3 regions of the Brevibacillus sp. BC25 genome follow, and region 1 is predicted to be linked to each of the others. Evidence: riboswitches for the same ligand, from Rfam matches in the RefSeq annotation. Region 1 holds a riboswitch; each other region holds the start of a gene.
What was found. A riboswitch is a leader RNA that binds a small molecule or an ion and turns the genes downstream of it on or off. The one in region 1 is predicted to bind cobalamin.
Positions count from the first base shown of each region.

Region 2: linked by a shared signal. The riboswitch ahead of metE (5-methyltetrahydropteroyltriglutamate--homocysteine S-methyltransferase) and the one ahead of PMI05_RS24525 (ABC transporter substrate-binding protein) in region 1 are both predicted to bind cobalamin.
Region 3: linked by a shared signal. The riboswitch ahead of nrdI (class Ib ribonucleoside-diphosphate reductase assembly flavoprotein NrdI) and the one ahead of PMI05_RS24525 (ABC transporter substrate-binding protein) in region 1 are both predicted to bind cobalamin.

Region 1 is NZ_AKIX01000110.1:72,972-81,715, reverse strand. It holds gene PMI05_RS24545 (ABC transporter permease) at 1-159, shown strand, start outside; gene PMI05_RS24540 (ABC transporter permease) at 176-1,081, shown strand; gene PMI05_RS24535 (alpha/beta fold hydrolase) at 1,140-1,910, opposite strand; gene PMI05_RS24530 (Xaa-Pro peptidase family protein) at 2,035-3,126, shown strand; cobalamin riboswitch at 3,143-3,343, shown strand; gene PMI05_RS24525 (ABC transporter substrate-binding protein) at 3,512-4,531, shown strand; gene PMI05_RS24520 (iron ABC transporter permease) at 4,601-5,614, shown strand; gene PMI05_RS24515 (ABC transporter ATP-binding protein) at 5,611-6,423, shown strand; gene PMI05_RS24510 (RidA family protein) at 6,607-7,074, shown strand; gene PMI05_RS24505 (transcriptional regulator) at 7,076-7,726, shown strand; gene PMI05_RS24500 (dipeptidase) at 7,749-8,744, shown strand, end outside.
Region 2 is NZ_AKIX01000102.1:8,142-12,831, reverse strand. It holds gene PMI05_RS23320 (acyl-CoA thioesterase) at 42-539, opposite strand; gene metE (5-methyltetrahydropteroyltriglutamate--homocysteine S-methyltransferase) at 554-2,836, opposite strand; cobalamin riboswitch at 2,981-3,180, opposite strand; gene nrdF (class 1b ribonucleoside-diphosphate reductase subunit beta) at 3,267-4,217, opposite strand; gene nrdE (class 1b ribonucleoside-diphosphate reductase subunit alpha) at 4,273-4,690, opposite strand, start outside.
Region 3 is NZ_AKIX01000102.1:678-7,710, forward strand. It holds gene PMI05_RS23255 (glycerophosphodiester phosphodiesterase family protein) at 1-570, opposite strand, end outside; gene PMI05_RS23260 (hypothetical protein) at 735-980, shown strand; gene PMI05_RS23265 (DUF952 domain-containing protein) at 1,000-1,350, shown strand; gene PMI05_RS23270 (hypothetical protein) at 1,354-1,569, opposite strand; gene tlp (small acid-soluble spore protein Tlp) at 1,694-1,912, shown strand; gene mnmA (tRNA 2-thiouridine(34) synthase MnmA) at 2,052-3,164, shown strand; gene PMI05_RS23285 (hypothetical protein) at 3,186-3,515, shown strand; gene PMI05_RS23290 (ACT domain-containing protein) at 3,555-4,067, shown strand; gene PMI05_RS23295 (alpha/beta hydrolase) at 4,099-4,920, opposite strand; cobalamin riboswitch at 5,091-5,291, shown strand; gene nrdI (class Ib ribonucleoside-diphosphate reductase assembly flavoprotein NrdI) at 5,452-5,811, shown strand; gene nrdE (class 1b ribonucleoside-diphosphate reductase subunit alpha) at 5,798-7,033, shown strand, end outside.

The sequences.
Region 1 (8,744 bases):
TGGCCAGGTGTCGGTCGTTATATTGTGACCGCCATTGGAAACCGTGACTATCCGGTTATCCAATCCGGTATCCTTGTGATCGCGACGATTTTCGTCCTGATCAACCTCTTGGTCGACCTTCTGTACGCCTATATCGATCCACGCATCAAATATCGCTAAGGAGGGACGAAGAGAGATGGCACAACCACAATTACAACCACAAGCACAGGTAGTACCTTTAAAAGTGAAGCAAGAAGAAGTAGTCTCTCCTTGGAAGGATGCATGGAGGACGCTACGAAAAAACAAGCTGGCGCTGGTGGGCTTCGGGATTATTTTGTTTTTCATTGTTGTGGCGGTTTTAGCTCCATGGATCGCTCCGTATCCGTACGACGAAGGCCAGCTCGTAATGAAAAACAAGCCACCTTCCGAAGAGCATTGGTTTGGAACAGATTACAATGGGCGCGATGTGTTTAGTCGCGTTATTTATGGGGCACAAATCTCCTTGTGGGTAGGGACGTTCTCCGTCATTGGCTCCGTTCTCGCAGGGACCTTGCTCGGTCTTTTGGCAGGATATTATGGCAGATGGATCGATACGATCATTTCGCGTCTCTTTGATATTATGCTTGCCTTTCCGAGTATTCTTTTGGCGATTGCCGTTGTTGCCATCTTGGGGCCTTCTTTGCAAAACGCCTTGATTGCGATTGCGATTATTAACATTCCGACATTTGGTCGCTTGGTACGTGCCCGCGTATTGAGCTTGAAGGAAGAAGAATTCGTCATGGCCGCACGGGCAATCGGGATGAAAAATTCCCGGATTATCATGCAGCATATTTTGCCGAACAGCCTTGCACCAATCATTGTGACTGGGACGATGGGGATCGCCACAGCGATTATCGAAGCAGCTGCACTTGGCTTTCTCGGACTGGGAGCACAAGCGCCAGAACCGGAATGGGGAAAAATGCTTGCTGATTCACGTCAGTACATTCAGAAAGCACCATGGACTGTTATTTTTCCGGGGCTCTCTATCATGCTGACAGTTCTCGGCTTTAACTTAATCGGGGACGGCTTGCGCGATGCACTAGACCCGCGGATGAAGAGCTAGTCCAATCGCAAAAAGACAGAAGGGGGTGGAGGTGCCCGGCCTTCTGTCTTTTCTTGTTTTACCCTTCTTCTATGAAGGTGCGGCACAACTGATTGAAAGCAGGAGCAGCTTTTGTGATGACCTGATGCTTCACGTTAGGAATCATCTCGAGTTTTGCTTTTGGTAATTTCATGGTAAGCATCTGCGCATAATGGTGCATCCGTTGATCTTGTTCGCCATAGGCAAGTAAAATCGGGAGCTGGATGTTGCCCAGACGCTCCGTACATCGATAATGATGTCCGGCAGCGTAAAGGTATTTCAGGTTAGTGGGATCAGTTTTGGAGGCGTGAGCCGTCCATTTTTCACGCATTTCTGGGTCATTGACATGTGAGGAAGCAATCGAACGGGCAAGAAGAGGAACTCCGTGAAGCATCGACAACGCCTGCCCCATCCAAAACCGTCCATGTAAATACAGGTCATTCACTTCGGAAAAACCGCTCACGAGTATACCGCCTTGTGCATGATCAGGAAATCGAAGACAATATTCAAGGGCGATAGAAGCACCTTGGGAGTACCCCAAAATAAAGGGACGTTCAATGCCGAGCGACGGGATCAGCTTATGGAGCTGTTCTGCCAGCTCACCAATGGAAAAGGGCTTCTCCATCGGTGAACTGTCGCCGTGTCCGGGCAAATCAGGGACAATGAGCTGATATGTATCTGCGAGTGTTTGCTGATAAACAAAATTGAGAGAGCCGATACATGGCGCATGGATACACAATAACGGCTTGCCTTTTCCCGATATGTGAAAAGCAAACTGCTTGCCATCCTGATGAACGAGTATTTGTTCCATTTTCGTTTTCACCCCACCCTTAGGTTGTCCGATACGATGTAGATTTTTCAATTGAAGTCTTCTTTTTTTGATGGGGAAGTGGTATTCTCGCAATAGAATAATTGGTGAAAGCAGGGTGAAGAAGTTGTTTCAAGAGCGCATTTCGAAGCTCCACACGTTTTTGACAGAGCAAGAGCTGAACGCGGTGTTGATTACCTCTCCCAAGCACGTCTACTATTTGACCGGATTTTTTACAGACCCGCATGAACGTTTTATGGGTCTCGTTATTCCTGCTGAGGGCAAACCTTCTTTAATTGTACCTGCTCTTGATCGTGAGGCAGCGGCAGAGGCTTCGTTCGTTCAAGATATCCATACACATACGGATATCCAAAACCCGTATGAAATCCTCAAGCAAGTATTGCCAGCGAACTTGACGAAGCTCGGTATTGAGAAAAGTCATATGACTGTCGAGCGCTATGAAGCACTTGGACAAGTTGTTCTGGCGTCGAGCTATGTGGACGTGGAAGAGCCACTTCGTGAAATGCGTTTGATCAAATCCGCGGATGAAGTGGATCGTCTGAAGCATGCTGTTCAGTTGGTCGAAGATTCCTTGCGGGAGACCCTGAAAAAAGTCAAGACAGGTATGACCGAGACGGAAATCGTAGCTGAGCTGGAATTCCAGATGAAGCGCTTGGGTGCGGAAGGTCCATCCTTTACATCCATGGTATTGGCAGGGGAGAAGTCGGCACTGCCACACGGGAAACCAGGAACGCGCCAGGTCCAAGAAGGCGACTTGCTTTTGTTTGATATCGGGGTAGCAGCGAACGGATATGTATCCGATATTACTCGTACCTTTGCTGTAGGAGAGATCAGTGCCCAGCTACAAGAAATTTACGAGACGGTATTGGCTGCCAACGAAGCGGCAATTGCTGAGATTCGTCCGGGTGTGACCTTTGCGCATTTGGATAAAACTGCTCGCGATGTCATCACTGCAAAAGGCTACGGAGAATACTTCATGCACCGTCTGGGGCATGGACTTGGGATGGATGTACATGAATATCCATCTGTTCACAGCCAGAACCAAGAAGTGCTTCGTCCAGGGATGGTCTTTACGATCGAGCCAGGCATCTATCTGCCAGGTGTAGGCGGAGTGCGGATTGAAGACGATGTATTGGTTACGGAAACGGGCGTTGAAATTCTCACGCAGTTCCCGAAAAAACTGACTTCTATCAACTAATGAATAAATCGTAAAAATTGAATACGTATCGAATGGTGCTGGATGGCATATGCCGTCAGCTTAAAAGGGAAGTCCGGTGAGAAGCCGGCGCGGTCCCGCCACTGTAACGAGGAGCGCCTAGCGTGTAGCCACTGTTTTTTGCGAGACGAAAAATGGGAAGGTAGCTGGGTGTGTTGATCCGTAAGCCAGGAGACCTGCCATGCGATCATTTACAATCGACCCACGAGGATGGGGCAGATGTGGAAGCAGTCTATGAAAGGGCACTTTGTGCCTGCTTATAGCTACATCTACGTTTGTCATGCACCTCCCGATTGAAATGGGGGGTGCTTTTTTTGTAGAGGATTTCGTTCAACCCATCATATACATACAGAAAAGGGGATTTCAGGTGTTTAAGGCAAACAAATCACATACAGTAATGAAAGGACTAGCTTTCGGTATCATGACAGCTGCCATGCTTTTGGTTTCGGCATGCGGCTCCACTACGACAACACAAGCTCCAGCCAAAATAGAACAAACAGCTGCTCCAGCAGCAGAAGGCAAGCCAGTAACACTCACCAATAATGGTATCGAAATGACCTATCCAACAGCACCTGAGCGTGCCGTGACATTGAACCAACACGTCACCGAAATTATGCTGACATTGGGCCTTGCTGATAAAATGGTCGGAACCGCTTACCTAGACGATGAAATCCTTCCAGAGTTAAAAGCAGATTACGACAAGATTCCGGTACTGTCTGATAAGTATCCAACCAAAGAAGTGTTGATGGCAGCGAACCCAGACTTCGTGTACGCCGGATGGAAAAGTGGATTCGGAGAAAAAGGTGTAGGATCGATGCAGGATTTGGAAAAGCTCGGCATCAAATCTTACCTGCAAGCGTCATCTAGCATTCCTGGACCGACAATCGACGATGTGTTTGCAGACATTACGAATATTGGACGCATTTTCCGTGTGGAAGACAAAGCCAATGATTTGATCAACAAAATGAAGAGTGAAATGGACCAAACGCTTAGTAAAATTGGCAAGGTGGACGAGCCACTTAAGGTGTTCGTGTACGACAACGGGGAAGATAAACCATTCACAGCAGCCAACAACTACATGACGTCCTTAATCAAGACTGCTGGCGGTAAGAACATTTTTGATGACATTCAAAAGGGTTGGGCAGAGGTTAGTTGGGAACAAGTAGTGAGTCGCAATCCAGACGTAATTATTATCGTAGACTACGGTGATAGAACCGTTGAGCAAAAACGTAATTTTCTTTTGTCCAAAAAAGAACTGGCGGATATCCCGGCGATTAAAAATCAACAACTAATGGTATTGCCATTGTCTGCGGCTTCTGAAGGCGTTCGAGCACCGATTGCGCTGAAAATTTTGGCGGAAGGACTCTACCCGGATAAATTCAAATAAAGTACGCCCCTTTTAAGGGAGGGAATAGCACTGCAACAGATCAAGTTACCTTATATCATCATTACTCTACTGGTCGGACTCTTCCTCTCCATTACGTTCGCAGTTACCTTGGGATCAGTGGAGATTAAGCCGACAACGGTATGGAAAATCGCCTTATCAAAAATTCCGATGTTGACCCAGTGGATTGAGGTGGATTGGTCCAAAGGGGAGCAAACGATTATTTGGGATATTCGCTTTCCGCGTGTACTTTTGGGGGCGATCGTCGGCGCAGGTCTGTCTGTCGTGGGAGTAGCGATCCAGTCGTTGGTTCGCAACTCCCTGGCTGACCCGTATGTGTTAGGAGTATCTTCAGGTGCTTCGGTTGGAGCTACCTCGGTGATTATATTCGGAGCATTCAGCATGTACGGGCAGTATGCGCTATCTTTTGGCGCTTTTACAGGCTCCCTTGTGTCAATCATTCTTATTTTTACGCTATCCCGTATTGGAGGACAAAACTCGACGGTACGCCTGCTTATGGCTGGAATTGCGATATCTGCGATCTTGTCGGCCATTACCAGTCTCCTTGTTTTTTCAGCGCCGAATGAGCATGGAATTGGGACGGTCCTGTTTTGGTTAAGTGGTAGTTTGGCAGGCGGGAAATGGGAGTACCTGACGATCCCTACATTGATTGTCGTCATCTGTCTCATCATTTTAATGGCCCAATACCGCTCGCTCAATGCGATGCTGATGGGCGAGGAGTCAGCTGGGACATTGGGGGTTAATACGGTACAATTCCGCAAGCTTCTCCTGGTGATCACTGCACTGCTCACGGGGGTGATCGTGTCCATTGCGGGATCAATCGGTTTTGTTGGATTAATGATGCCCCACATCGTCCGTGTGATGGTCGGATCAGATCACAGACGTGTCCTGCCTGTCAGCGCTTTGTTTGGCGCGATATTTCTCATCTGGGTTGATGTAGTCGCCAGGCTCGCATTTGCACCGGAAGAGCTGCCGATTGGTATTTTGACAGCGCTGTGTGGAGGTCCATTCTTTATCTGGTTGATGTTGCGGAGTTCTTATTCCTTTGGAGGTAGCGGACGATGAATTTGTTGGTCGAGAATATATCGGTCGAACTGGAGAAAAAGGGAATCCTTCGAAACGTCAGTCTGGAGGTACGCTCCGGAGAGTTTGTGGGGCTGATCGGGCCGAATGGCAGCGGGAAGTCCACGTTGCTAAAAAGCATTTATCGCGTATTGAAGCCACGTTTGGGATGGATCTCACTTGATGGCGATGACGTGTATAAGTTAACCTCACGTCAAAACGCTCAGCGCATGGCGGCAGTACGGCAGGAGACCTCTGTTGAATTCGATTTTTCGGTAACCGAAATCGTGAATATGGGACGTGCTCCGCATAAACGGCTGTTTCAGTCCGATAACGCAGAAGACGTTCGAATTTGTGAAGAAGCACTTCAGCGGGTAGGGATGCATACATACGCTGATCGCAGTTTTTTCAGTTTATCGGGTGGGGAGAAACAGCGAGTACTGATTGCCAGAGCTTTGGTGCAGCAAGCCCAGTTTCTTGTCCTTGATGAACCGACGAATCATTTGGATGTTCGATACCAGTTGCAGGTGATGGATCTGGTCAAAAATCTTGGGATTACGGTCTTGTCCTCGTTGCATGATCTCAATATCGCAGCGATGTACTGTGATCGGCTGTACGTGATCTGTGAGGGGGAAATCGTTACATCGGGGACGCCAGAGGAAGTCTTGACACCCAATCTGATACGGGATGTTTTCGGAGTAGAGACAGAAGTGACGACGCATCCCATTACAGGCAAAAAACATGTGTATTTCTACTCGGAAGCGATCCGTGTGAAGCCATCTATCCAGAAGGTAATGAGTGGGGTCAACTGATAGGGTCGAGTTGAGTATCTTTGATTTTCATAAGAGGGGATGCCTAGTCGGCGTCCTTTTTTGTTAAGCGGACGGCATAAGGTTTTCAAATAATTTTTTATCATACAAAAAATTGTTGAAGATGAATTTGCAGAATAGTATGTTTAAAGAAAGGTATGCAATTGATGATGAGGTGATGGCCTTATGTCCAAAGTGGAACAACGATTAAAAGAGTTAGGGTATGAGTTGCCGCCAGTTCCTCCAACCATGGCGAATTATGTGTCATGTGTACAGACTGGCAATGTCATTTATACATCTGGTGCGGGGTGCTACGTAAATGGGAGCCCGATGTATCTGGGTAGGCTGGGAGCGGATGTGACGATCGAGCAGGGCTATGAGGCTGCAAAGGTCACGGTTCTTAATCTGCTAGCAATTTTGAAAAGCGAGATTGGTGATTTGGATCGAATCACACGGATTGTCAAGCTGTTCGCACTCGTCAGCAGCGCCCCTGATTTCTACGAGCAGCCGCGAGTGATTAATGGGGCTTCTGATTTTCTCATCGAAATTTTTGGTGAAGTGGGCAAGCATGCGAGAGCAGCAGCTGGGACATCTGTTCTTCCGTTTAACAACCCAATCGAAATTGAGATGATTGTGGAAGTGAACGAGGGGTAATATGAAAAACGTACATCCGATATTAGCAAGCTACATTCCGGTAGTAGAGGGACTGGCACGTACATTTGGCGAGCATTGTGAAGTGGTGTTACATGATCTGACAGGCGATATTTCCTCATCGATCATTGCTATTTCCAACGGCCATGTCAGTGGCAGGAAGATCGGTTCACCGGTAACGAATCTGGCACTGCAAGCTTTATGTACGGCGAAGGTCAGTGAAGAAGCTTTTGACCTCAACTACCGCAACGATACCATCAAAGGTAAACAGATCAAATCGAGCTCCATTTACATCAAGGATGAACAAGGAGAAGTCATTGGCAGTCTGTGCATCAATCTTGATATTACTCATCTCGCAATGGCGCAATCATTCATCGAATCGATGATGGTGATCCAAGACAAGCGTGAGGCAGAAAAAGCGGAAGAGAGCTTCGCTCCGACTGTCGGGACTTTAATGGAGCAAATGATAGAGGACTGCCTGAAACGGACAGGCAAACCAATCGCCCTGATGCAAAAAGAAGAGAAAATTCAATTTATCCACCAGCTGGATGAAATGGGTCTCTTTTTGATCAAAGGAGCCGTGCAATACGTCGCGGATTTGTTGGATATATCCAAATTCACGGTTTACAACTATCTCGATAAGAAAAATCCATAGAACAAGATGGGAGATGACCCGTATGACGGAAGTAACGAGAGAACAGGCGCGCAAATTTCATGACGGTGCTCACGTTCTAGATGGGCATTTTGATCTGCTGATGGATGTGGAGATTCAGCGTGGATACGGTCGAACCAAAATGATCGAGACGGAGTATTTGCCACGGTTCCAGAAGGGTGGCGTGCATTCCATCGTGGCAGCCGTGTTCGTAGAGGATGCGTTTGTACCAGAGATGAGTCTGCGCAAGGCGCTCAACCAGATCAGCGCTCTGCACGCAGAGGTGGCAGAGTCTCCCGAGCATATCGTCATCGCCAAAAATCTGGATGATTTGCAACGGGCAAGAGTAGAGCAAAAAGTATCGTTCATCCTGTCGTTGGAAGGGGCAGAGCCACTACATAACGACTTGAGTCTCTTGCGTGTCTTTTATAAGCTCGGAGTACGGATGATGGGGCTGGTTTGGAGTCGGCGCAACTTCGTTGGGGATGGCAGCTTTTTTGCACCGGTGCGCGAAGGGAAAAAAGGGGGCATCACCGATTTCGGTGTTCGTCTCATCGAGGAAGCGGAAAAGCTGGGCATCGTCATCGATGTGAGCCATTTGAATGACGAAGGGTTCTGGGACGTGATGGAAATCGCTAGAAAGCCAGTGATTGCTTCTCATTCCAACAGCCGAACAGTCGTGCCGGCGATGCGCAATTTGACAGATGAGCAGATCAAAGCGATTGCGGAAAAGGATGGGCTTGTCGGGCTGAATGCGTTTAGCATGTTCACAGCCACTAACAGCGCTGACGCAACTATCGAGAGACTGATTGATCATGTTGACTATATGAAAAAGCTTGTCGGTGCAAGGCACATCGGTATTGGCTTAGATCTGTGCGATGATTTGACGAAATATTTGCCCTTGGACAAGATTGCCAAAACAAAAGAAATGCCATTTGATGTAGTGAAAGGCCATGCGTCACTTCCGGAAATTACGCGTGAGCTGATGAAGCGCGGGTACACGGATGCAGAAATCGAAGGA
Region 2 (4,690 bases), on a different contig from region 1:
CTAAGGGGTGCACTTCAATTTAGGACGAGGGGTTTTGCTCCTTACAACTCTGCTTTCCGCCTTTTTCGTAATGCATGTCGTTCCTTTGCTTTTTCATACTGATTGCGTTCTTCCTCTGTGGTGGGAATGACATTCGGGACAAGCGTCGGCTTTCCTTGATCGTCGAGGGCAATCATCGTCAGATACGCACGTGCTGTCATGCGCTTTTCCCCGGTCAACAAGTTCTCCGCTTCCACTCTCACGAATACTTCCATCGATGTCTTATGAGTCCAGGTGACATAAGCCTCCAGGTTGATCGCTTCTCCTGTCTTGATTGGCGCGAGAAAATCGAAGGAATCGCTGGACGCAGTGACAACAGGTTTACGGCAATGGCGCATGGCTGCGATGCAGGCGATCTTGTCTACATATGCCATGACTTTCCCACCGAAAATGGTGTGGTGGTGATTGGTATCCGGTGGAAAGACGAGATCAGTCAAAAAGGTTCTCGATTGGTGGATCGGTCGTGCGTCTGTCATCATTTGTGGTGTGGCTCCTCTCATCGTGTGCACCTTCCCTACTGGGCTGTCAAACGACTCCGAATCGCCTTCGTTGCCGCAACCATGTTTCGTAATGACTGAACGGTTTCTTCTCTCCCTCTTGTCTTCAGCCCGCAATCCGGGTTAATCCAAAATTGATCTGGTGGAAGCGCTTGTACACCTCGTGCTACCATATCTTCCATTTCTGAGACAGCTGGAATTCGTGGGCTATGGATGTCGTATACGCCGAGCCCGATGCCTTTGTCATACGTACCTGTTTCGAACACAGACACGAGCTCTCCATGGCTGCGGGAAGTTTCAATCGAAATCACATCGGCATCGAGTTCGCTGATGACATCCATGAAATCATGGAATTCGCAATAGCACATATGTGTATGAATCTGGGTGCTCGGCGCAACGGTGGAAGTCGCTAAACGAAACGCTCTGACAGCCCACTCGAGATAAGCTGCTTGCTCTTCTTTTTTGAGCGGAAGTCCTTCGCGCAGCGCTGGTTCATCCACTTGAATCATGAGAATCCCCGCCTCTTCCAATGCTTCTACTTCTTTTCTCAATGCCAAAGCGATTTGTTCGCACACTTCTTGTCTGGAGATATCGACTCGAGCAAACGACCAATTCAGAATGGTTGCTGGGCCAGTTAACATACCCTTCATTGGCTTGGCGGTCAATGATTTTGCATACATACTTTCTTTGACCGTCATCGGTGCTACAAACTCCACATCTCCGTAAATAATAGGTGGCTTGACGCAGCGCGAGCCATATGACTGCACCCAACCGTTTTTCGTGAACAAAAAGCCATCGAGCTTTTCGCCAAAATACTCTACCATATCTGTTCGTTCGAACTCACCATGGACGAGGACATCCAGACCGAGCTCTTCTTGTATTTCGATCCATTCCTTGATTTGTGCCTGAATGAAAACATCATATTGCTCCACTGTCCAGTTCCCTTTTTTAAACTGCTGTCGGGCTTGGCGAACCTCCGCCGTCTGCGGGAAGCTTCCGATTGTTGTAGTTGGCAACAGTGGCAGCTTCCACGTATTTTGTTGAATCTCTCGACGTTCGAGATAAGGAACACTTCGTTCAAGTTTTGCAGCAGCTATTTGACGTAAAGCATTCTGCACTTCTCGACGATTCCTCGCTGGAGATAATGCCAGCTTCAGCAAGTCCGCTTCATTTTGGGCGATCTCTTTCGAAATGACATACTTACCATATCGGAATCCTTGGACTAAGAGCTGTACTTCTCCCAGTTTTTCGTCGGCAAACGCCAATACAGGCATGACTTCCACTGGCAAGTCGCTCTCTGCTTCAACCGTTACAGGTACGTGCAACAAACTACTGGACGGCTGCAGCCACAGCTTTTCGAGCGGAACGATCTCGGAAATTTCTTTGATCAGCTCCCACTTCTCCTCAATGGACGCACGCCATATGTTTCGACCGTCGATGATTCCCGCTCCGAGAATCTTGTCTGCTGGAAACCCGTGTTTTTTCAGATTGGTCAGATTGCGCATCGCTCCGTGTACAAAATCAAGACCAATTCCTTTTACCGGTAAGGAAATCAGCTCCTCGTACCAATCCACCGCTTCAAAATAGGTTTGCAGCATGCACTGTAGATGTGGTAGTGCTTGACCGATTTGCGCATAGATACGTTTGATGATGGCGCGATCATGCTCCGATACATCCAGTGCAAATGCAGGCTCATCGATTTGCACCCATTCCACGCCGTGCAGCTCCAACTCGCGGAGAACGTCTATGTAAAGCGGAACGAGTTGATCCACGACGATTTCAAATTCGTTTTTCTCATACCCTTTGGACAATTTGACAAACGTATACGGGCCTACAATGACGGGCTTTCCGATGATGCCAAACTTTTCTTTAGCCTCCAAGTATGCCTGGAGAGGCTTGTTCTCGGTTATGGCTGGTTGTCGTTCACCAAACTCCGGGACGATATAATGGTAGTTCGTGTTAAACCATTTCGTCATTTCGCTGGCGACAGCTTCCTTCGAACCACGAGCCATGGCAAAGTATGTGGCTAATGAAACCGGGCCTCTCTCGTATTCATAACGCATGGGGACCATCCCAAACATCACAGCCATATCCAGCATGTGATCGTAGTGCGTAAAGTCACCCACAGGGATCAGCTCGACCCCTTTTTCCTGCTGACGCAACAGGTTTTGGTGACGGATTTGCTCCATTTGCTGTACCAGGCTTGCCTCATCGATAGTGCCTGCCCAAAATGCTTCCAATGCCTTTTTCCACTCGCGGTTCTTCCCGATCCGTGGATATCCCAAATTGCTGCTTTTCATGAGCTTCCTCTCCATTCTTTATTCGATCTTGACTTGAATCCGCCCAATAAAAAAGGCATCTCCAACGATCAAAAAGAACGTTAGAAATGCCAAATAAGCACTGAGATCACAGCATCCTAACACCTCCCTATCTCCCGTAGGTTAAGCAGTGTCGTCGAAACAGGCAGGTCTCCTGACTTTGGGATCATCATCTGCACATGCCTTCCCAATCCGTTTGGATCAGTGGCTGATAAATGTGCCGACTCCCCTCATACAGTGGCGGGACCGTGTCGGATTCTCACCGACTTCCCTTTTCATCCTTGGTCGATCTTGATCACCAAAGAACCTGTTCCCACTCCTATGAAATTATCGTGGTTCTGTGAAGTGCCCCAGTTAACTAGCAGGGCAGCATACTGTTCATACAGTAACACATATTCCATTTTTTGTCATACTAAAATGTAAAATCATCATCGGTCAACGGCTCTACGTTTAGCGTGCGGACATAACCATTTCCTTTTTTCGAGAAGAAGTCATGCTGCTTCGTCTGCGTGCGAATGCCGTTCAGTACGATCGGGTTCACTTCTTCCTCCGGGAATAGCGGGTCCAGTCCCAGATTCATCAAAGCCTTGTTCGCATTGTAGCGCACGTACACATGAACTTCGTCAGCCAATCCGATTTCCGTATACAACGAAGTCGTATAAGCCTCCTCATTTTCTTGCAGCTCATGCAAAAGAGCATACAGCTCCTCTTTTGCTGCGGTCTGCTCGACCACACTCAGACCTTGATATACTTCTTGCGCGAGAACGCCGACATAGAGTCCGTGGATGCTCTCGTCGCGAACAATCAGATCGATAATTTCCCCGCTGCTTGTCATCTTGCCTTGCCCCGCCAAATAGAGCGGATAGAAGAATCCGCTGTAAAACAGATAGCTTTCCAGGAAGACGGACGCTACCATCGCCATGTACAAGTCTTTTGGTTTCTCAATTTCTTGATAGCGTTTCGAGATGAGGGCCGCTTTCTTTTGCAGATGTGGATTGTTTTCTACCCACGAAAAAATACCGTCAATCTCTTCAGTCGATGCCAGCGTTGTAAAAATACTGCTGTACGATTTGGCATGGATTTGCTCCATCATGCCCATGAAGGCGAGAACCGCTTTTCTTTGCAGTCCATCGACATGCTCCATGATCTTCGGCATTCCTACTCCACCCTGAACCGTATCCAGCAAGGTGAGACCGCCCAATACTTTTTTATACGTATCCCGTTCAGTCGCACTGAGCTCCATCCAGGCCATCTTGTCATCTGACAGCGGAATCTCATCATCCGTCCAGAACTGCATGATGTTTTGATTCCAAAACGTCATCGTAAAATCGTCGTCCGGCCTGTTCCAATTGACTGCTTTCATATGGCGTTCCTCTTCTCTATTTGCTTGATGCTTTTCCTTTTATAAATCGAGTTCACTAAACAGCGCAGCTAATGCACTCTTCTACAGTCAAATGTTTCGTACGCGTATAATAGAGTGACTTCAGACCTTTTTTCGCTGCGTAAATGTAATAGCGAGCCAGTTCTCTGGTTGAAATATTGCTGTTTACGTGCAGCACAGTCGAAATTCCTTGGTCGATGTGCTCTTGAATTTCGGCAATCAGATCAATCACTTTGAATTGATCGATCACATACGCGGATTTGTAGTAAAAATAGTTTTCCTGCGACAAGTACGGCATCGGGTAATACGTCGTCGAGTTGGCATATGTTCTCGTTTCGATATGCTCAACGATTGGCATCACGCTAGAAGTCGCATTCTGAATGTAGGAAATGCTCTGTGTCGGTGCAATCGCCAAACGGTACGCATGGTAAACGCCATGCTTTTGCACCTTTTGC
Region 3 (7,033 bases), on a different contig from region 1:
TTTCCCCTCGAGTGGGTCATTGCTTTTGATATGGATAAGCAGCGAGCGATCAGGGAATGTTTGTAGCACATCATCGAGAGAGGGCATCATGCCAATCCCTTTTCCACGGAAGGGGAAGGTTTTCCCTTCGTCCGCTGTATAATGGTAGCCAATGTCAAGCTGTTGTAATTCGGCCAAGGTATAATCTCTCGTGACTCCGGTACCATTTGTCCGACAGTCGAGCGTCCAGTCATGAAACACGGCAAATCGATTGTCTTTCGTCCATTGTACATCGAGCTCGACAACGGCCGCGCCTGCATCAAAAGCCGCCTGCATGGACGGAATCGTATTTTCTAGGTACGGATGCTCAGGTGGATAAATCCGCTCCGCCGTACACGTTTCATTGCTGATGTTCTCCATATGAAAGGTTTGTGCCATCCCGCGATGAGCAAGCAAAAAAGGCTCGCCTTCTGGCTCTTTTGCAAGATAAGAGCTGTTACACAGGAACAGGAAAGCGATGAAAAGAAGGGGAATCCAGATACGTTTTCGCTGGAACCATTTCTTTCGTGGTTGATCTCGTTGTATTGACATGATGGGTACCGCCCCTTCCTTCAAATACTCTGTTCATTGTAGCAAAACGCAAGAGAGGAAGGTACATCCTTTGGGAGTAGGGCTTGGGGCTTGGCATCATTCGAAAAGACTGGCACAATAGACGGAAGATAAGATGTAGCCCATGAAGAGCAAGGGGAGGTTCCATGAAAATAGCTTTACACCAAATCGCTTATCAGATCGGTATGCACCCAACTGAGATGGCGAAGCTTGTCTACGAGGGTGAAATAACGGGAGAGGTACCTGAGCACAATCCGCAAGCGAAGGATGCCTGGGTGGATTTGCACTCTCTGCGTAACTTCATTCAATGGCGATACGATCAGGGGCGAGTGGACCAGATGTTCTATGATAAAGCTATGCGTCACCTGAACAAAGCAATGCCAAAAAAATAATCGAATTCGGAGGAGAAACATGCGAGACTCTATCATTTACTGCATGGTACCAAAAACATACTGGGAAAAGTGGATGGACAAGGATCACTACTTACCGCGCGATTACGAGCAGGAAGGCTTCATTCACGCGACAAAAGGGGAAGAGCTGCTTGAAAAGGTAGCAAACCGCGTCTACGCACAGTTTGATGAGGAGCTGTATGTACTCGTTGTCGATGAAACGAAAACGACTTCGGAAGTCAAATACGAGGCTGCGAAGGATGGATTGTTGTATCCGCACATCTATGGACCGCTGAATCAAGACGCGATTGTGGATAGGAAGCAAATGAATCGGATAGACGGCCAGTGGCGTCTGGGAACGTCCATCCGCTAATCTCTACCAGTTAAACCATTTGAGTAGCGCAAGCACTTCTTGACGCTTGGCCTCAGGTAACTTGTCGAGTCTGCGCAAGAGAAGATCGATTCGCATGCGCTGTTCCACTTCGGATTCAGGTACCTTTTGCCCCTTCACCCATTGTCGTTTCAGGCGGACGGGATCTATATCAGATATGATCCGAAGCAGCTTTCTTTCCAACAAATCTAAGGAAGCCATAGTTGAAACCCTCTTTATTGTTTAATCCGTTTCTTCTATTATAACATGGGTACATAAAGAAACCATGATTGGCGCACAATGGTAAAGGTGTTGAATATAACCCTTTGTAGGAGGCGTATCGATTATGGCGAAGCCGGATGACCGTTCTGACAACGCAGAAAAGCTTCAACAGATGATTTCCAATACGGAAGAGAACATTCGTGAGTCCGAAGATTACCTGACGGCTCATGCTGGGGAGATTTCTGCTGAGGAAAAAGCAACCCTCGAAGCAAAAAATCAGCGTCGTGAAGAAAGCATCGAGGGATATCGCGCGGAAATCAAGGATGAATCTTCGCAGGCTTAACCTTGCTACCAAACGTCTGGCGCCAACTACGCGTCAGGCGTTTTTTCATTCTATCGGGCAAAAGTGCAACAAAACATGATTTGTTTTGCGAAACATGGTAATCTGTAATGGTACAAATTGAAAAAGAGGAGAAAGACTTATGAAGCGACCAGAAGATACACGCGTCGTTGTCGGCATGTCCGGCGGAGTCGACTCCTCCGTGACGGCTTACCTGCTTAAGCAACAGGGATATGACGTCATCGGCATCTTCATGAAAAACTGGGATGATACCGATGAATTCGGCCACTGCACGGCGGAAGAAGACTTCCAGGATGTCCGGCGCGTCTGTGAACAGATCGGCATTCCATATTACACGGTAAACTTTGAAAAAGAATACATGGACAAGGTATTCCAGTATTTTTTGGATGAATATAAACGGGGACGTACACCGAATCCGGATGTCATGTGCAACCGTGAAATCAAGTTCGGTGAGCTTCTCGCCAAGGTCATGGATCTAGGGGCGGATTATATTGCAACCGGCCATTACGCGCAGGTCAAGTACATCGACGGCGAGTACAAGCTGATTCGTGGTGCTGACAACAACAAGGACCAGACTTACTTCTTGAATGTATTGGGCCAAGAACAGCTATCCAAAACAATGTTCCCGATTGGTAATCTCCCGAAACCTCAAGTAAGGGAGATCGCAGAGAAAGCAGGGCTCTATACAGCGAAAAAGAAGGACAGCACAGGGATCTGTTTTATTGGGGAGCGCAACTTCCGTGACTTCCTGCAAAACTATTTGCCTGCCAAACCAGGAAATATCGAGACCGTAGATGGAGCAGTCATCGGTACGCACGACGGACTGATGTACTATACATTGGGTCAACGACAAGGCTTAGGAATAGGCGGAGGTCATGGCACGAGCGGACAGCCTTGGTTTGTTGTAGACAAAGATTTGGAGCGGAATGTCCTGATCGTTGGTGAAGGCTCTGATCATATCCGTCTGTACTCGAAGAGTCTCTTAGCGACCAACGTGAGCTGGGTGAGTGATAAGAAGCCTTCTGAAACGTTTACTTGTACAGCGAAATTCCGTTATCGCCAGCCAGATCAGGGAGTAACCGTTCACCTGCTGGAGGATGGCACCGTAGAAGTTGTATTTGATCAGCCGCAAAAAGCAGTGACACCTGGTCAGGCTGTCGTCTTCTACGATGGGGAAGTATGCTTGGGTGGCGGTACGATTGACAAGGTACGCTTAGTCGACAAAGAGAACTAAGATAGACGGGGGAAGCACTTGGTGGATGCTACGAAAAAATCAAAAGTGATTATCGTTTCGTTTTTGGCGGGAGCGGTTCTCTTGGCGATCATCTCTTATTTCGGGATGGCCTCCTTGGGTAAAGAGCATATGGCGACGATCCAAAACGTCATCAAGGAGAACGGTGGGGTTGTTACCGCAGGTGGAGTGACAGCGGTTCCGCTGGAGGAAAGTCCCTTTACTAACAGCGGAAAAGGCAATACCATCTACCGAATCTACTATACGAAAGAGGGGCAAACGTTGACGGCTTGGTATCGTGCTGATAACGAATCCTCCATCAAGAAAGAGCCGGAAGCATGGATTCTGCCGTAAAAACAAGGATAAACCTGACTGGGAGAGTGAAGGCATCACATGACCCAATATGCTGGACTGCGTGAGCTGGCTGAACTGATTCGAAGACTCGAGCCTGAGTTAGCGGGTGCACAATTAAGTATTCTTGCTCATGAAAATAAAGAGGGAATCGCAACGCTGTTAGTGGAAGGACTCGGGACGAAGGTTTCTGTCCAAAACAGCTCCGGCGAATATGCGAATCATTTGGCGATTTTGCGTGTAGGAGCGAACAAGTACACCTTCGCGCAAGATTGGAGAGAAGTGTACATCAGTGAAATCAATTACTGCGCGTGTCGCATACCTCCGGGGGCACATGGATTGTTGGTTCGCCATATCGATTATCCAGGCGTGATTTATGATGTCTCACGAAAACTGGCCGAACATCAAATCAATGTTTCCAAGTTGAATGTATCGCGCGAGCAAAAAGGGAAGAATGCCCTGCTTATCTCTGTGACTGATGAAGAGATTACACCGACGATTGTATCTGCCATCGAAGAGCTACCCCAAATCACCAAAGTGTTATCTCTACAGTAAACGAGTCATGATAAACAAAAACTGCCCGTTTTTAGCGGGCAGTTTTTTTCGTAGCGAATTTGAGTCCTTGGTTAATTAAGGCTGGCAAGACGGACGAATGATTTTCGTCAGCAAATTCTTTAAAGGAAGCCTTGATCTGACCTTTGCCCATGGAGGACAATCGTTCGATCATCGCCAGGGCTTTTTCTTTGACCAAGAATCGCCCATCGTTTTCCAACTCTCCGATGGTGAGAAGCGCATGGACGTCGAGCTCCTCTGTCAGCAGGCCCGGCAATTGACTCTCCTTCGCAAGCAGCACATTCTCATTCCAGTGGATCGAGGGACTGCCAGCTATATACCGCTGAAAAGCGTGTGGTCTCGACAAAAGTACATGCAAGACAAACAAGCCACCTAGCGAATGTCCAAAAATCGCTTGCTGCGTCCGATCGACGGGGAAGTCTTTTTCGATGCTAGGCTTGAGCTCCTCCTCCAAAAAGGTCAGGAACTGTTCTGCTCCCCCCATCTGAGGCCAGTCGGCTCCTTTTGGGTTGCCAGGAAGCTCCGAGACAGGAACCTCATACGTGTAATCAAAGAAACGGGCAGGATGGTACGGACCGTCCGTTGGATACCCAATCCCGACGACGATAGCAGGATACACGCCAGTTCGTTCAGGACCGCGTGACTGTATCCGTATCGCTTCGGTCATAGTTGCAAATACAGAGTTGCCATCTAGCAAATATATGACGGGAAAGCCTGATTCCGGAGGGGGATCGGCAGGTATACTTACGAAAATATGATAGTCCCGCTCTTGATAAGTCATGATTTTACTGAAAGAACGAGGAATGACGACAGGTTGATAGTCGGTGCTTTTCATGAGGGCTACTCTCCAATCTCTCCAAGGCTAACCAACACGCACAAAATCTATTATATGAACGAGAACCAGAGATTGGCAATAGCCGAAAAAGGAGAATAGTTAGTTTTCGAAAAGAGCCCATACTGAGCTTGACTCCTACGATATATTGAGGTAAAGTAAGTTTTACCAACTACATATTGATGCGGTAAGGTGTTTACCAGCCAGATTTGGTAGACTTAATAGGGAAGTCGGTGAGAATCCGACGCGGTCCCGCCACTGTAATGAGAGAGTTCCATTTGCGAAAGAATGCCACTGATCATGACCGATCGGGAAGGTGCAAATGGAGCGATGATCCAAAAGCCAGGAGACCTGCCTAACCGCTTGCACTGTTTAACCTACGGGAGATAGGGAAGTGTTCGAGCGCTCAATTCGCATTTGCGAATTGCTAGATGGAAGTCATCACGCGCATTCGGCATGTAAACGTCGGATGCGCTTTTACTTTGGCTAAATAACATACATACAGAGTAAAAATAGCAGGATAGGATGAGGGACATGCTAATCGCTTTTGATTCAAAAACAGGAAACGTCCGAAGATTCGTCAACAAAATTAATTTGCCACATGTGGAAATTAATCAAGAAATGGTGCTGGACGAGCCGTTCATTTTGATAACATACACGACGGGATTCGGACAAGTGCCGGAGAAGGTGGCGACGTTCCTGAAGCGAAATCATGTCAATCTGCGCGGAGTATCCGCCAGCGGCAACCGCAACTGGGGAACCAGCTTTGCTAAAAGCGCGGATACGATCGCGAGCCTATATGGCGTTCCGGTGATTTCTAAATTTGAACTGTCCGGTACCGGCCGTGACGTGGAACAATTTACGAGTGGGGTGGCAGCAATTGCGGCATATTGAATTGAACAACGAACTGATGCAGCGTGGCAACGACGGATTTTATCAACTGGAAAAGGATCGGGAAGCGGTTGCGGTCTTCATGGAAGAAGTGCAGTCCAACACGATGACTTTTGGCAGTGTCAAAGAACGCATGGACTATTTGATCGAGAATGACTTCTATGAAAACGTCTATGAAACATACACTGTTGAGCAGGTCGATGAAGTTTTCCGTTTGGCCTATGACGCTGATTTTCAATTTGCTTCGTACATGGCTATCTCCAAATTTTATAAAGATTACGCCTTGAAAACGAACGATAAATCGATGTACTTGGAGCAGTATCCAGACCGGGTGGCCGTAGTGGCACTGTCCCTTGGACAAGGTGACTTTGAGCTAGCCAAGCGTTTAACTGTCTCTATGATGGATCAACGCTTGCAGCCGGCGACCCCAACCTTCCTGAATGCAGGCAAAAGCCGCCGTGGAGAAATGGTCTCCTGCTTCTTGCTCGAAATGGATGATGCACTGAACTCCATCAACTTTATTTTGGGAACTTGTATGCAGCTATCCAAAATTGGCGGCGGTGTAGCTGTGAACCTGTCCAAGCTTCGCGGACGAGGAGAGCCGATCAAAGGCGTCGAGGGCGCAGCAAAAGGTGTTATGCCCGTTCTCAAGCTGTTGGAAGATGCGTTTTCCTACGCGGATCAAATGGGGCAACGCAAAGGCTCAGGAGCAGCGTACTACAACATCTTCGGCTGGGATATCAACGAGTTTCTCGATTGCAAAAAGATCAATGCGGATGAAAAAGCACGCATCAAAACGTTGTCCATCGGCCTGATCGTACCAAACGTTTTCTACAAGCTAGCTGAGGAAAACAAGCCATTGACTGTGTTTGCTCCGTACTCCGTGTACAAAGAATACGGCGTGCATCTGGATGATATGGACCTCGATGATATGTACGAGGAGCTCTTGGCAAACGATCGCATCAAGAAAAAGACCGTCATGAGCGCACGCGAGATGTTGACCAAAATCGCGATGATTCAAATGGAATCGGGCTATCCTTACATCATGAACAAAACGAATGCGAACAACAACCATGCGCTGAAAGATCTTGGTTCAGTGAAAATGTCCAACCTGTGCACGGAAATCTTCCAGTTGCAGGAGACTTCGACGATTAGTAATTACGGAGAGATGGATATCATCCGTCGAGACATTAGCTGCAATCTGGCATCGCTCAATATCGTCAAC